Regions from separate parts of the Nonomuraea sp. NPDC050202 genome, predicted to be linked through region 2. Evidence: riboswitches for the same ligand, from Rfam matches in the RefSeq annotation. Region 2 holds a riboswitch; the other holds the start of a gene.
The links. A riboswitch is a leader RNA that binds a small molecule or an ion and turns the genes downstream of it on or off. The one in region 2 is predicted to bind cyclic di-AMP.
Positions count from the first base shown of each region.

Region 1 (5,102 bases), on a different contig from region 2:
TTCAGCCGGTCGCCCGCCCAGCCGGCCCAGTCCTGGGTGGACAAGCCGTAGTCGCGCAGGATCGTCTCGACCCACATGCCGAGCGGCCACCTGATCACTTCGACGAGCGCGGTGATCGCCAGGGCGCCGAGGACGACCCGCAACCACCACGGGCCCCGCAGCCTGCCCAGCACCCTGGCGCTGAACGGGGTGGCGACCAGGATGCCGGCGATGATGATCGTGAGGGCCAGCGAGAGGTAGCTCGGCAGGGTGGTGGCCGCGTCGAACGCCCGCGCCCTGGCGATCTGGGCGGCGCCGAAGTCGCGGGCCGGGTCGGGCGGGCCGCCGGTGAGCACCTGCCAGGGGGTGCTGAAGGCGGCCACGGCCAGGATCACCAGCCCCAGCAGCACGAGCGCGATGGCCGCCGGGCGCCTCCCACCGCCGTCCTCGCCGCCTCTTCCTGTCACGGGCACCTCCTCACGATGCCCCGGCGCGGCCCTCTCCGCATCGCCCGGCACGTGCCGCATCGCCTCGCCCCGCATCGCCTCGCCTGTCGCGGAGGCCACCGTCTCGCCCGTCGTGAGCCGCTCCGCGTCGCGCGGCACCGCCGCCTCCCCGAGGCCGGCGCGCTCGCTGCGCCCCGTGTCCTCGTCCGGATGGCCGGCGGCGCCGACGGCGGCCATCGCGCCATCCGTCACCTCGTCTTCCCGTGCCGCGTCGTCGGTGTCTCTTCGATCGTCCATCTGCCTCCCCTTCACACGAGCTGATCCCGCACGTATGCGCGCCACCGTGCCGTCAGCGTGGCGACGGAGAGCCCCAGCGAGGCGAGCGCCCGATCGGCGCCTGCCGCCTGGGCTTCACGGTAGAGCCCCACCAGGGTCCCCTCACCGAACCGGTCAGCGAGGAAGCGACACGCCAGCCAGGCCTCCTGGTACGCCCGGGCGAGCCGGTTCGGGTCACGCCCGTCGGCCGCGAAAGCCTCAGGCCCGGGCAAAGCGCTCGGCAGCCGCCCGGCCCGCACCTCCGCCGCCAGCTCGGCGGCGGCGGTCGCCACCGGCAGCCCGGCGTCGCGGTAGCCGACGTAGTCGGCGAAACCCTCGTACAGCCAGACGGGCAGGCCGTCGGTGCCGGCCACGACGTGGGTCAGCTCGTGGGTGAGGACCACGTCCCTGCCGGTGGGGTTGAGGGTGGCGAACGCCTCGGGCACGACGATCACGCGCCGGCCGTCGGCCACGGCGGCCAGCCCGTCGAGCCGTCCCGCACCGGCCAGGCGGGCGGCGTCGCGGCCGGACTCCGGCAGCACGACCAGGGGGCGTACCGGCCTGCCGAGCACGGCCGAGACCCGCGCGCCCGCGCTGTCGGCCCTGCGCGCCAGCTCGTCGAGCCGCTCGGGCGGGACCGTGCCGGGACCTGCGACGGTGGACCGGACGCCGCGGCTGACGGCCGTACGCCGCCCCGGCCACAGGCCGCGCAGCTCGGGGGGAAGGATGGGGGAATCGGGCAGCGGGGTGGCCGCGGCGGGGACGAGGAGCAGCAGGCCCGTCACCACGGCTCGCCGGCTCACCTGCTCGAACACGATGCCCGATCGTAGTGCGCCCTGCCTGCTGAGAGCCCCGGACGTGCGAGAGCCCCGTCCGGATCCAGGAAATCCTCCAAGAATCCGGACGGGGCTTCTTCACATGCCGGGACGAACAGCGCCCACGAAGGACGATCGGCGCCATCCGCTCAGCTTGTCGATGCGTACCCGTTCGCCTGTCCGTGGCGAGTGGATCATCTTGCCCTTGCCGACGTACATGCCCACATGGCCGAGCCCGCTGAAGAACATCAGGTCGCCAGGCTTGAGATTGCGCCAGGAGACCTTCTTCTTGGTACGGGCGAACTGGCTGCTCGCCACGCGCGGGAGCTTGACGCCGGCCTTCTTCCAGGCGAACTGGACGAGACCGGAGCAGTCAAACGAACCAGGCCCTGTGCCTCCGTACCGGTACGGGTCACCGATCTGGTTCTTGGCCACGGCGATGGCCTTGCGGGCTTTCACTTTCTGCCGAGCGAGCTTGGCTGCCCTTCGCTGGGCGACCGTGGCCTTCTTGGACGACTTGGCGGTGGTTTCCGCCTTCACCGTCGTCGGAGCGGCCGCATCGCTCGTCGTCGTCGCCTGAGCCGTTGGGGCATGGAGGACGAGACCTCCGGCCGTCACGGTCATCGTGAGTGCTACGCCACTCAGGGCAAGGCAGGACAGGCGGGGGTTCTGCAGGGGACTAGACAGGATTTCTCCTTGTGTCTTCCACGAACGCCTACCGGGTTAGCTGACGGATTCGGGCGTGGAAGTCGCCCTACGGCGCGATGGCGCGCCGACTCACCCCTGATCCCTTGGGAACTCGGGATCGCTTGGGTCCCCGGCTCCGTGCTCCTGGCTGCACGGATTCGGCAGGCCGCGTGCCCCGATCCAGATTCGATGTGGGGATGCTCGGGGAGCGACCGGCGGATTCTTTTGTCTGTCTCGCATCGGGGCAGACCCGGTGCGGGGTTCGCGGCGACATGGCTTGTTCACCGCGACGACGCCAGAAGCTACGTCGAAAGGTCAAGAATCGGCAAAGGGTGAGTCAGCTTGTAAAGATCAGGCAGAGGGTGGTGTCAAGTTTGAAACCCCTGCTGGAACACCAGGTTCTGTTACCGAAATGTGACTCTGCTCACACTTGGAAACCGGCGGGCTTGTCAGGTCCCAATTGTCACTTAAGCCACATTTGACACCCTTTAAACGTGAGCAAGGCCACTGGGAGCGCTCCCGCTCGCTCTGTCCCGCAACGCCCCGCCATGCCCGAGCAAGCACCGAAATCTACGGACCCCGCAGTATTCGTCACCCCTGAGCAGAGTGGACCTCAGGCCGCCACGAAGGCGACGATCTACTATTCTCGATCGTAGTTACTGACCTGGCAGGGCGCCGGATGCGCCCACAGAGGCCCGCGCACTTCGGCACGCCTGAATACGGCCACCGGAGACCGAAACGGGTGCGGCCACGCCCGGCCCTCAGGAGACCAGAACTGGTTACGGGCGGACCGCTCCGACGAGGGAACGACCGTAGCCCGAGAGCTTGACGACCTTGACGACATCGCCTGTCTGCGGCGCGTGGACGATCTGGCCGTTGCCCGCGTAGATGCTGACGTGCCCGAGCCCTTCACTGAAGATCAGGTCCCCGGGCTGCAGCGCGTCGAGCGACACCTTCCGGCTCGCCCCCCACGACCACTGCTGCCACGTCGTACGGGGCAGCGACACGCCCGCCGCCGCCCAGGCCGCCTGGGTGAGCCCGGAGCAGTCGTAGCCGCGCGGCCCCGTACCTCCGTAGATGTACGGCTTGCCCACCTGCGCGTACGCGAACCGCAGCGCCGCCGCCGCGCTGCCCGAAGCCGGACCCGTGTACTTGATGCCCGTGCTGTTGGGATTGCCGGGGTTGTACGCCCCCAGCCTGTCCAGCAGCTTCTTCTGCTGGGCGATCAGCTTGCGGATCTCGGCGCGCTCCTTCTCGACGGCGTCGCGCTCCTCCTCGGCCTCGTCCAGCGCCACCTCGGCCTTGTCGCGCTCGGCCTTCAGCCCCTTGTTCTCGCGGTCGAAGGCGGCCAGCTTCTCGGCCCGTTCGCGCGAGAGCTGCCCGGCCACGGCCCAGCCCGAGAGCATGGCCTGAGGGTTGTTGGAGCCGAACATGCCGGGCCAGGAGGTGACGTCCTCGCCGAGCTTGTAGCTCTCGACGGCCATCCCGATCACCTGCGCGCGCAGGTCCGCGACCGTCTGCAGCTTGCGCTTGTAGCTGTCGTTCAGCTTCGTGTAGGTGCTCTTGGCCGTCTTGTAGCGCTCGTTCGCCTGGTTGAACTGCTCGACGACCTTGTCGGCCTTGTCGTTGAGCTTCTCCAGCTTGGCCTTGGCCTGCGCCAAGGTGGGGCGAGGATCAGCGAGGGCAGCCCCCAGCGGGGTCAGCACCAGTCCGAACGCGAGACCCGCGGCCACCGGTACCCGGCCAAACCTCACTGTATCGCCTCCCAGGGATTACACCTGGGGCGAAATAGTACAGAAGTGGCAGACGAGGTATGGCCAAACCTACCAATTCGTAATTTATGCGCGGCCCAGCCTGCGCAGCAGCAAGCCAGACGGAACGGGTCTGGCGCCCATCCGCCTGACGGACTCGGCCACCTCCCGGTCGGACGACACCACGGCGATGGCCCTGCCGGACGGCTCGGCGCGGACGAGCTGCCTGATGAGGTCGTCGGCGATCTCCCCCGGCGCGCTGAACAGCACCCGCACCCCGCGGGGCGCCACCACCTGCACGGGCGCGTTGAGCTCCGCGCCGTCGAACACCACCGTCACCTCGACCCTGGTCTGCGCCACCAGCCCGCCCAGCGAGGTCATCAGCCGGGTGCGCTGGTCGGCGAGGGTGAGGGTGCCGTAGCCGGTCTTGGTGACGTTGTAGCCGTCGATGATCAGATGCACCTGCGGCAGCGCGAGGAGCTGGTCGAGGAGCTGCGGGTCGTCGTCGGCCAGGGCCCGCGCGGGCACGCCGCGCACGCCGGGGCGCTCCCCGGTGACGGCCGCGACGGAGTCGGCGGGCCGGCTGATCGTGGTGGGCAGGGCCAGCTCGCGGCGGAGCCCGGCCGAGGCGTCCTGCAGGGCGTCGAGCAGCACCCGGATGCGGGCGTCCTCGATGCTCCTGCCCTCGCGGGCGGCCCGGCGCGAGGCCTCGAGCTGTTTCTCCACGTCGGCCACCCGCTCGCGCAGCCGCCGCAGCTCGGACTCGCCGGCGCTGCCCGCGGCCGTGGCGGCCGATCTGGCCTCCTCCGCCGCCCGCTCCATCTCCTCGGCCCGCCGCGCGGCGGCCTTGGCCCGCTCGCGCGCGTCGTGCAGCTTGCGGCGCAGGTCGGAGTTCTCCGCGCGGGCCGCCTTGATCTGCTCGCGCAGCCGGTCGGCCTCCTCCTTGGCGGCGCTCTTCTGCGCGGCGAGCTGCTCGCGCAGCCGGGTGACCGTCTCCTCGCGCTCCAGGTCCTCGGCGGCCACCGCCGACTGCTCCAGGTCGGCGCGGGCGGTCTCGATCATCTCCGCCCAGCCCGGCGGCCGGGTCAGGTACGCGGCCGCGGCCACGA
Region 1 covers NZ_JBFALF010000001.1:316,155-321,256, reverse strand. Annotated here, with positions in the region: gene AB0I79_RS01665 (M48 family metallopeptidase) at 1-722, opposite strand, end outside; gene AB0I79_RS01660 (hypothetical protein) at 734-1,555, opposite strand; gene AB0I79_RS01655 (C40 family peptidase) at 1,655-2,179, opposite strand; cyclic di-AMP (ydaO/yuaA leader) riboswitch at 2,253-2,416, opposite strand; gene AB0I79_RS01650 (NlpC/P60 family protein) at 3,022-3,975, opposite strand; gene AB0I79_RS01645 (NYN domain-containing protein) at 4,081-5,102, opposite strand, start outside.
Region 1: linked by a shared signal. The riboswitch ahead of AB0I79_RS01655 (C40 family peptidase) and the one ahead of AB0I79_RS32650 (C40 family peptidase) in region 2 are both predicted to bind cyclic di-AMP.

Region 2 (5,102 bases):
AGCGGCGAGACCGGTCGCGATCTTCTTGAACATCTTTGTCTCCTCGAGCTCCCCATGGGCCGGTTCCCTACCGGCTCCCCCCCGAGCTCGTAAGGAAGTTGTAAACCGGGGCTCTTGCAGCGCTCCTTCAGCGACCCTGCAGGGGGCCGACGAGCCCTTGCAGTTCGCCATATCCCCTACTCTTTGTTGTTGTGAGCGACGAACTTCCCGAGCAGATGCGCATCCGGAGGGAGAAGCTCGACCGCCTTCGCAGCGAGGGCGTCGATCCTTACCCGGTGAATTTCCCACGCACGGCGACCAACGCCGAGGTCAGGGAGAAATACCAGGGCCTGGAGCCCGACACCGCGACCGGCGACCAGGTCGCCGTGGTCGGGCGCGTCATGCTCAACCGCGTGGGCGGCAAGCTCTGCTTCGCCACGATCCGCGACGGCGGCGCCGATCTGCAGGTGATGATCTCGCTCGACAAGGTGGGCGAGGAGTCGCTGGCGAGCTGGAAGCGCGACGTCGACCTGGGCGACCACGTCGGCGTGATCGGCGAGGTGATCACCTCCCGCCGCGGCGAGCTGTCCATCCTCGCCGACAGCTGGCAGATCACCGCCAAGTGCCTGCGCCCGCTGCCGGAGAAGCACATCGGCCTCACCGACCCCGAGGCGCGGGTCCGCCAGCGTTACGTCGACCTCATCGTCAACGACGAGGCCAGGAAGATGGCCCGGCTGCGCAGCGCCACGGTGCGCGCGGTGCGCGACTTCTGGCACGAGGAGGGTTACCTCGAGGTCGAGACGCCGATGTTGCAGCCGATCCACGGCGGCGCCGCGGCCCGGCCGTTCAAGACCCACATCAACGCCTACGACATGGAGCTCTACCTTCGCATCGCGATCGAGCTCTACCTCAAGCGGCTCGTGGTGGGCGGCATCGAGAAGGTCTTCGAGATCAGCCGGACCTTCCGCAACGAGGGCGCCGACTCCACGCACAACCCCGAGTTCACGATGATCGAGGCCTACGGGACGTACCTCGATTACCACGACATGGCCGACCTGACCCAGCGGATGATCCAGCGTGCCGCCCTGGCCGCGCTGGACGGCACGGTGGTCGTGCACGACGGCGCGGAGGTCGACCTCGGCGGCGCGCAGTGGCCCCGCATCCCGCTCTACCACCTGGTCTCCGAGGCGGTGGGCGAGGAGATCACCACCTCCACCAGCCTGGAGGAGCTGCGCAAGATCGCCGACCGGCGCGAGATCCACTGGGATCCGAAGTGGGGCCCGGGCAAGCTCGTCCAGGAGCTGTTCGAGGAGCTGGTGGAGCACACGCTGATCCAGCCCACGTTCGTCATGGACTACCCGCTGGAGACCTCCCCGCTGGCCCGCGTGCACCGCGACAACCCGCTGCTGACCGAGAAGTGGGACCTGATCGGCTTCGGCACCGAGCTGGGCACCGCCTTCTCGGAGCTCAACGACCCGATCGACCAGCGCCGCCGCCTGGTGGAGCAGTCCATGCTGGCCGCCGGGGGCGACCCGGAGGCCATGCAGCTCGACGAGGACTTCCTCCAGGCGCTGGAGTACGCCATGCCGCCCACGGGAGGCATGGGCGCGGGCATCGACCGGCTGATCATGGCCTTCACCGGCAGGAACATCCGCGAGACCATCCTGTTCCCGCTCGTCAAGCCCACCCAGTAGGCCGGTCAGGAGCGCCGCAGCCGCACCGGCAGCGAGGCGAGCCCGCGCAGCACCACGTTCTCCTTGTACGGCGGCGCGGGCTCGGCCAGCTCCAGCCGGGGCGCCGCCGAGGCGAGGGCCGACAGCGCGATCTCGCCCTCCATCCGCGCCAGCGTGGCCCCGAGGCAGAAGTGGATCCCCAGCCCGAAGGCGAGGTGCCGCTCCGGCGAGCGGGTCACGTCGAAGCGGCCGGGATCGGGAAAGACCGCCGGGTCGCGATTGGCCGCGCCTATCACGGCCATCACCGGCGTGCCCTTCGGCACCGGCGTCCCGCCCAGCGACACGTCCTCCAGCGCGACCCTGACGGTGAGCTGCACCGGCGGGTCGTACCGGAGCACCTCCTCCACCACCTCCCTGGGCCGCCGCGCCGCCTGCGCCAGCAGCCCGTGCCGGAGCAGGGCCAGGACGCCGTTGGCGATGAGGTTGACGGTCGTCTCGTGGCCGGCCACGAGCAGGAGCACGCAGGTGGCCAGCAGCTCGGCCTCGGTGAGCTCCCGCACGCCTGTCAGCGCGCTCAGGAGGTCGTCACCGGGCCGCGCCCGCCTGATCGCGGCGAGCTCGCGGAAGTAGTCGCCGAACTCCCTTCTGGCCCGTCCGGTTTCCGATAAGAGGCCTTCTGTAAGCATCGGGTCAAGGCCGCGGGCAAGCTTCTCGCTCCAGCCGCGAAAGCGTTCGTGGTCCTCTGGAGGCACCCCGAGCATCTCGCTGATCACCATGACCGGCAGCGGGTAGGCGAGCCCCGACACGAGGTCGGCCTCGTCGGGCAGCGCGCGGATCAGCGACGCGGCGATCTCCTCGACGCGCGGGCGGAGCCGTTCGATCATGCGCGGGGTGAACGCCCTGCTCACCAGGGCACGCAGCCTCGTGTGGTCCGGTGGATCCAGCCAGAGGAACGATGCAACGGGCTGACCTGGGTCGGCGCCGTTCTGCCTGCCGGAGCCGCGGCCGAAGCGCGGGTCGCGGAGCAGGGTCGTGCACAGCTCGTGCGTGGTGGCGACGAGCAGACCCCCGCGCGTGCGGAAGAGGGCGCCACGCGCGCTCAGCTCCCGATAGCGGGAGTAAGGATCATGCAGAAATCCCCGATCGAACGGATCAAAACCCAGGACGTCAGCCGGGCTCAGAGCCGCCGGGTCCGGAGTACCGGAAGGCTCCATGAGATCGCTCATCCTGGACTGATCGGTGCCGACATATCGCGAGTAGGTCACATATTTCGGATCATGTCAATAGTGCTAGTCAAGCGCGGCGATTGTAATGCTTGACGACCTTTCCAGGATGCGTTTACCGTCTGCGAGGAGCGACTTCGGCCCGGTGAAGAGGCCCAAGTCAGCTGTTGGGGGGGAGGGCTCCCGATGGATGTGCTCACTGAAGGTGTTGAGCTGAGCCATGCGGATCTTGCTTTGCTCGCGGAGCTGGCCAAGGGGGTCACGGTCGACCGGGTGGGCAGACGGCTGGACATCAGCGGGCGCACAGTGCGCAGGAGACTACGTGGCATCTGCGACCGCATCGGTGTCGCCACGGCGATCGAGGCCGTGGCATGGGCGGCCCGCCGCCAGCTGATCTAGCGGCGAGCGGCCAGGGGAAGGGGGTCCGGGGTCAGTCGGCGATGCGTACCGCGCCGGCGAACGGCCTGTTGGCGATCGAGGCGATCCGTACGACGTCACCGGTCTGCGGCGCGTGCACCATCATGCCGCCGCCCAGGTAGATGCCCACGTGGTGCAGGTCGCTGTAGAAGAACACCAGGTCGCCGGGGCGCATCTCCTCGCGTGAGATGTGCCTGCCGGCGGTCCACTGGCTGCCGGTGTAGTGCGGCAGGGAGATGCCGACCTTCTGGTAGGCGGCCATGACCAGTCCCGAGCAGTCGTAGGAGCTGGGGCCCTCGGCGCCCCAGACGTACGGCTTGAGCTGCTGCGTGAGCGCCCACCGCGCGGCCTGGGCGGCCTTGCCGCTGCCGACGATCGGCAGGTTGACGCGCTGCGCCCGCGTGCCGGGACGGCCGGCCTCGCCCAGCGCCCGCCTGAACAGGTTGCTCTCGACCTTGGTGACCAGCTTGGTGATCTTGTCGCGCTTGGTGTCGAGCTCGGAGACGATCTCCTGGACCTCGTCGATGCGTGCCTGGGCGCCGGCCCTGGCGCGCTCGGCGGCCTCCCTGGCCTGGGTGACCTGGTTGACCTCCGCGCCCTGCTGCTGCTCCAGCACGTCCATGGTGGCGGCGCGGTCGAGGAAGGAGTCGGGGTCGCCGGCGGTGGCGAACGCCAGCATCCGGTTCAGCCCGCCGGTCATGTACGCGTTCTGGGCCAGCAGCGCGACCTCCGTACGCTTGGCCTCGAGCTCGGCCTCACTGGTCGCCAGCGTCTTCCGCGCGGCGTCGGCGGCCTTCTTGGCGGTCTTGAGCTTCTCGCGCTGGCCGTTGTACTCCTCGGTCAGCGTCTCGATCTCGTTGTGCATCTTCTCGACCTGCTTGGCCAGGTCCTGGAGTGAAGGCTTGGGGTCCGCGGACGCCGAGCCGACGGGAATGGCGATCAAGAGCGCCGCGACTGTGAGACTCACCACACCGCCGAGGCGGCGTGATCGCCGGAGCCGTTCCTGAGGGCGCGCGTGCTTGCCCGCCGTCTTCTCCCCGCCGTTGCGCGTGCGCTTCACCAACCAAGCTCCCTTCCTCGACGCCTACCGGGTTAGCTGACGGGTTCGGGCCGGAGCAGCCCTACCGAACGACTCGGATTCACCCCTGGCGGCGGGCGATGGGGGTCGCCGCCGGTGGGTCCCCGGCTCCCCTCGCGGGGATTGGGCGTGTTCCTCGCGCGCGACACGCGGGGAACATCGTCGCTGGACACTAATGCACTCCGAGTTCGTGCTCAACCGGAACTGCCGAGTTCATAGAGGTTTCACAACCGAAGGGTCACAAGGTGATCTCGTGCCTGACTGTGCTGATCGGACTTTATGTCCCCTTCGTTGCCGCTTCAGCCGGATGTGGGGAGCGTGCTCATATGGCCACCACATGTAACAGGATGGGCCCAGAGATGGGAGTTAAGTCTGAGCCGTAATGACATCTGTACTCTGGAGGGCCATGGAGCAGGTGGCCGAACTGGCAACGTCCGAGACCGGGCCCGAGACCGCGGTGGTGGTCCGGCGTGCCCGCACGCCCGACGTCCGGACGGTCAGGCGGCTGGTCGACACCTACGCGGGCGCAGGTCCCCGGCTCCTGGAGAAGGCCACGGTCACCCTGTACGAGGACGTACAGGAGTTCTGGGTGGCCGAGCGGGGCGGGCAGGTCGTCGGCTGCGGTGCGCTCCACGTGCTGTGGGAGGATCTCGCGGAGGTCCGCACCGTGGCGGTGGATCCGGAGTGCCGCGGCATGGGCGTCGGCCATCGGATCGTCTCGGCGCTGATACA
Region 2 covers NZ_JBFALF010000014.1:259,706-264,807, forward strand. Annotated here, with positions in the region: gene AB0I79_RS32630 (hypothetical protein) at 1-33, opposite strand, end outside; gene lysX (bifunctional lysylphosphatidylglycerol synthetase/lysine--tRNA ligase LysX) at 192-1,673, shown strand; gene AB0I79_RS32640 (cytochrome P450) at 1,679-2,866, opposite strand; gene AB0I79_RS32645 (LuxR C-terminal-related transcriptional regulator) at 3,062-3,274, shown strand; gene AB0I79_RS32650 (C40 family peptidase) at 3,306-4,352, opposite strand; cyclic di-AMP (ydaO/yuaA leader) riboswitch at 4,359-4,510, opposite strand; gene AB0I79_RS32655 (amino-acid N-acetyltransferase) at 4,777-5,102, shown strand, end outside.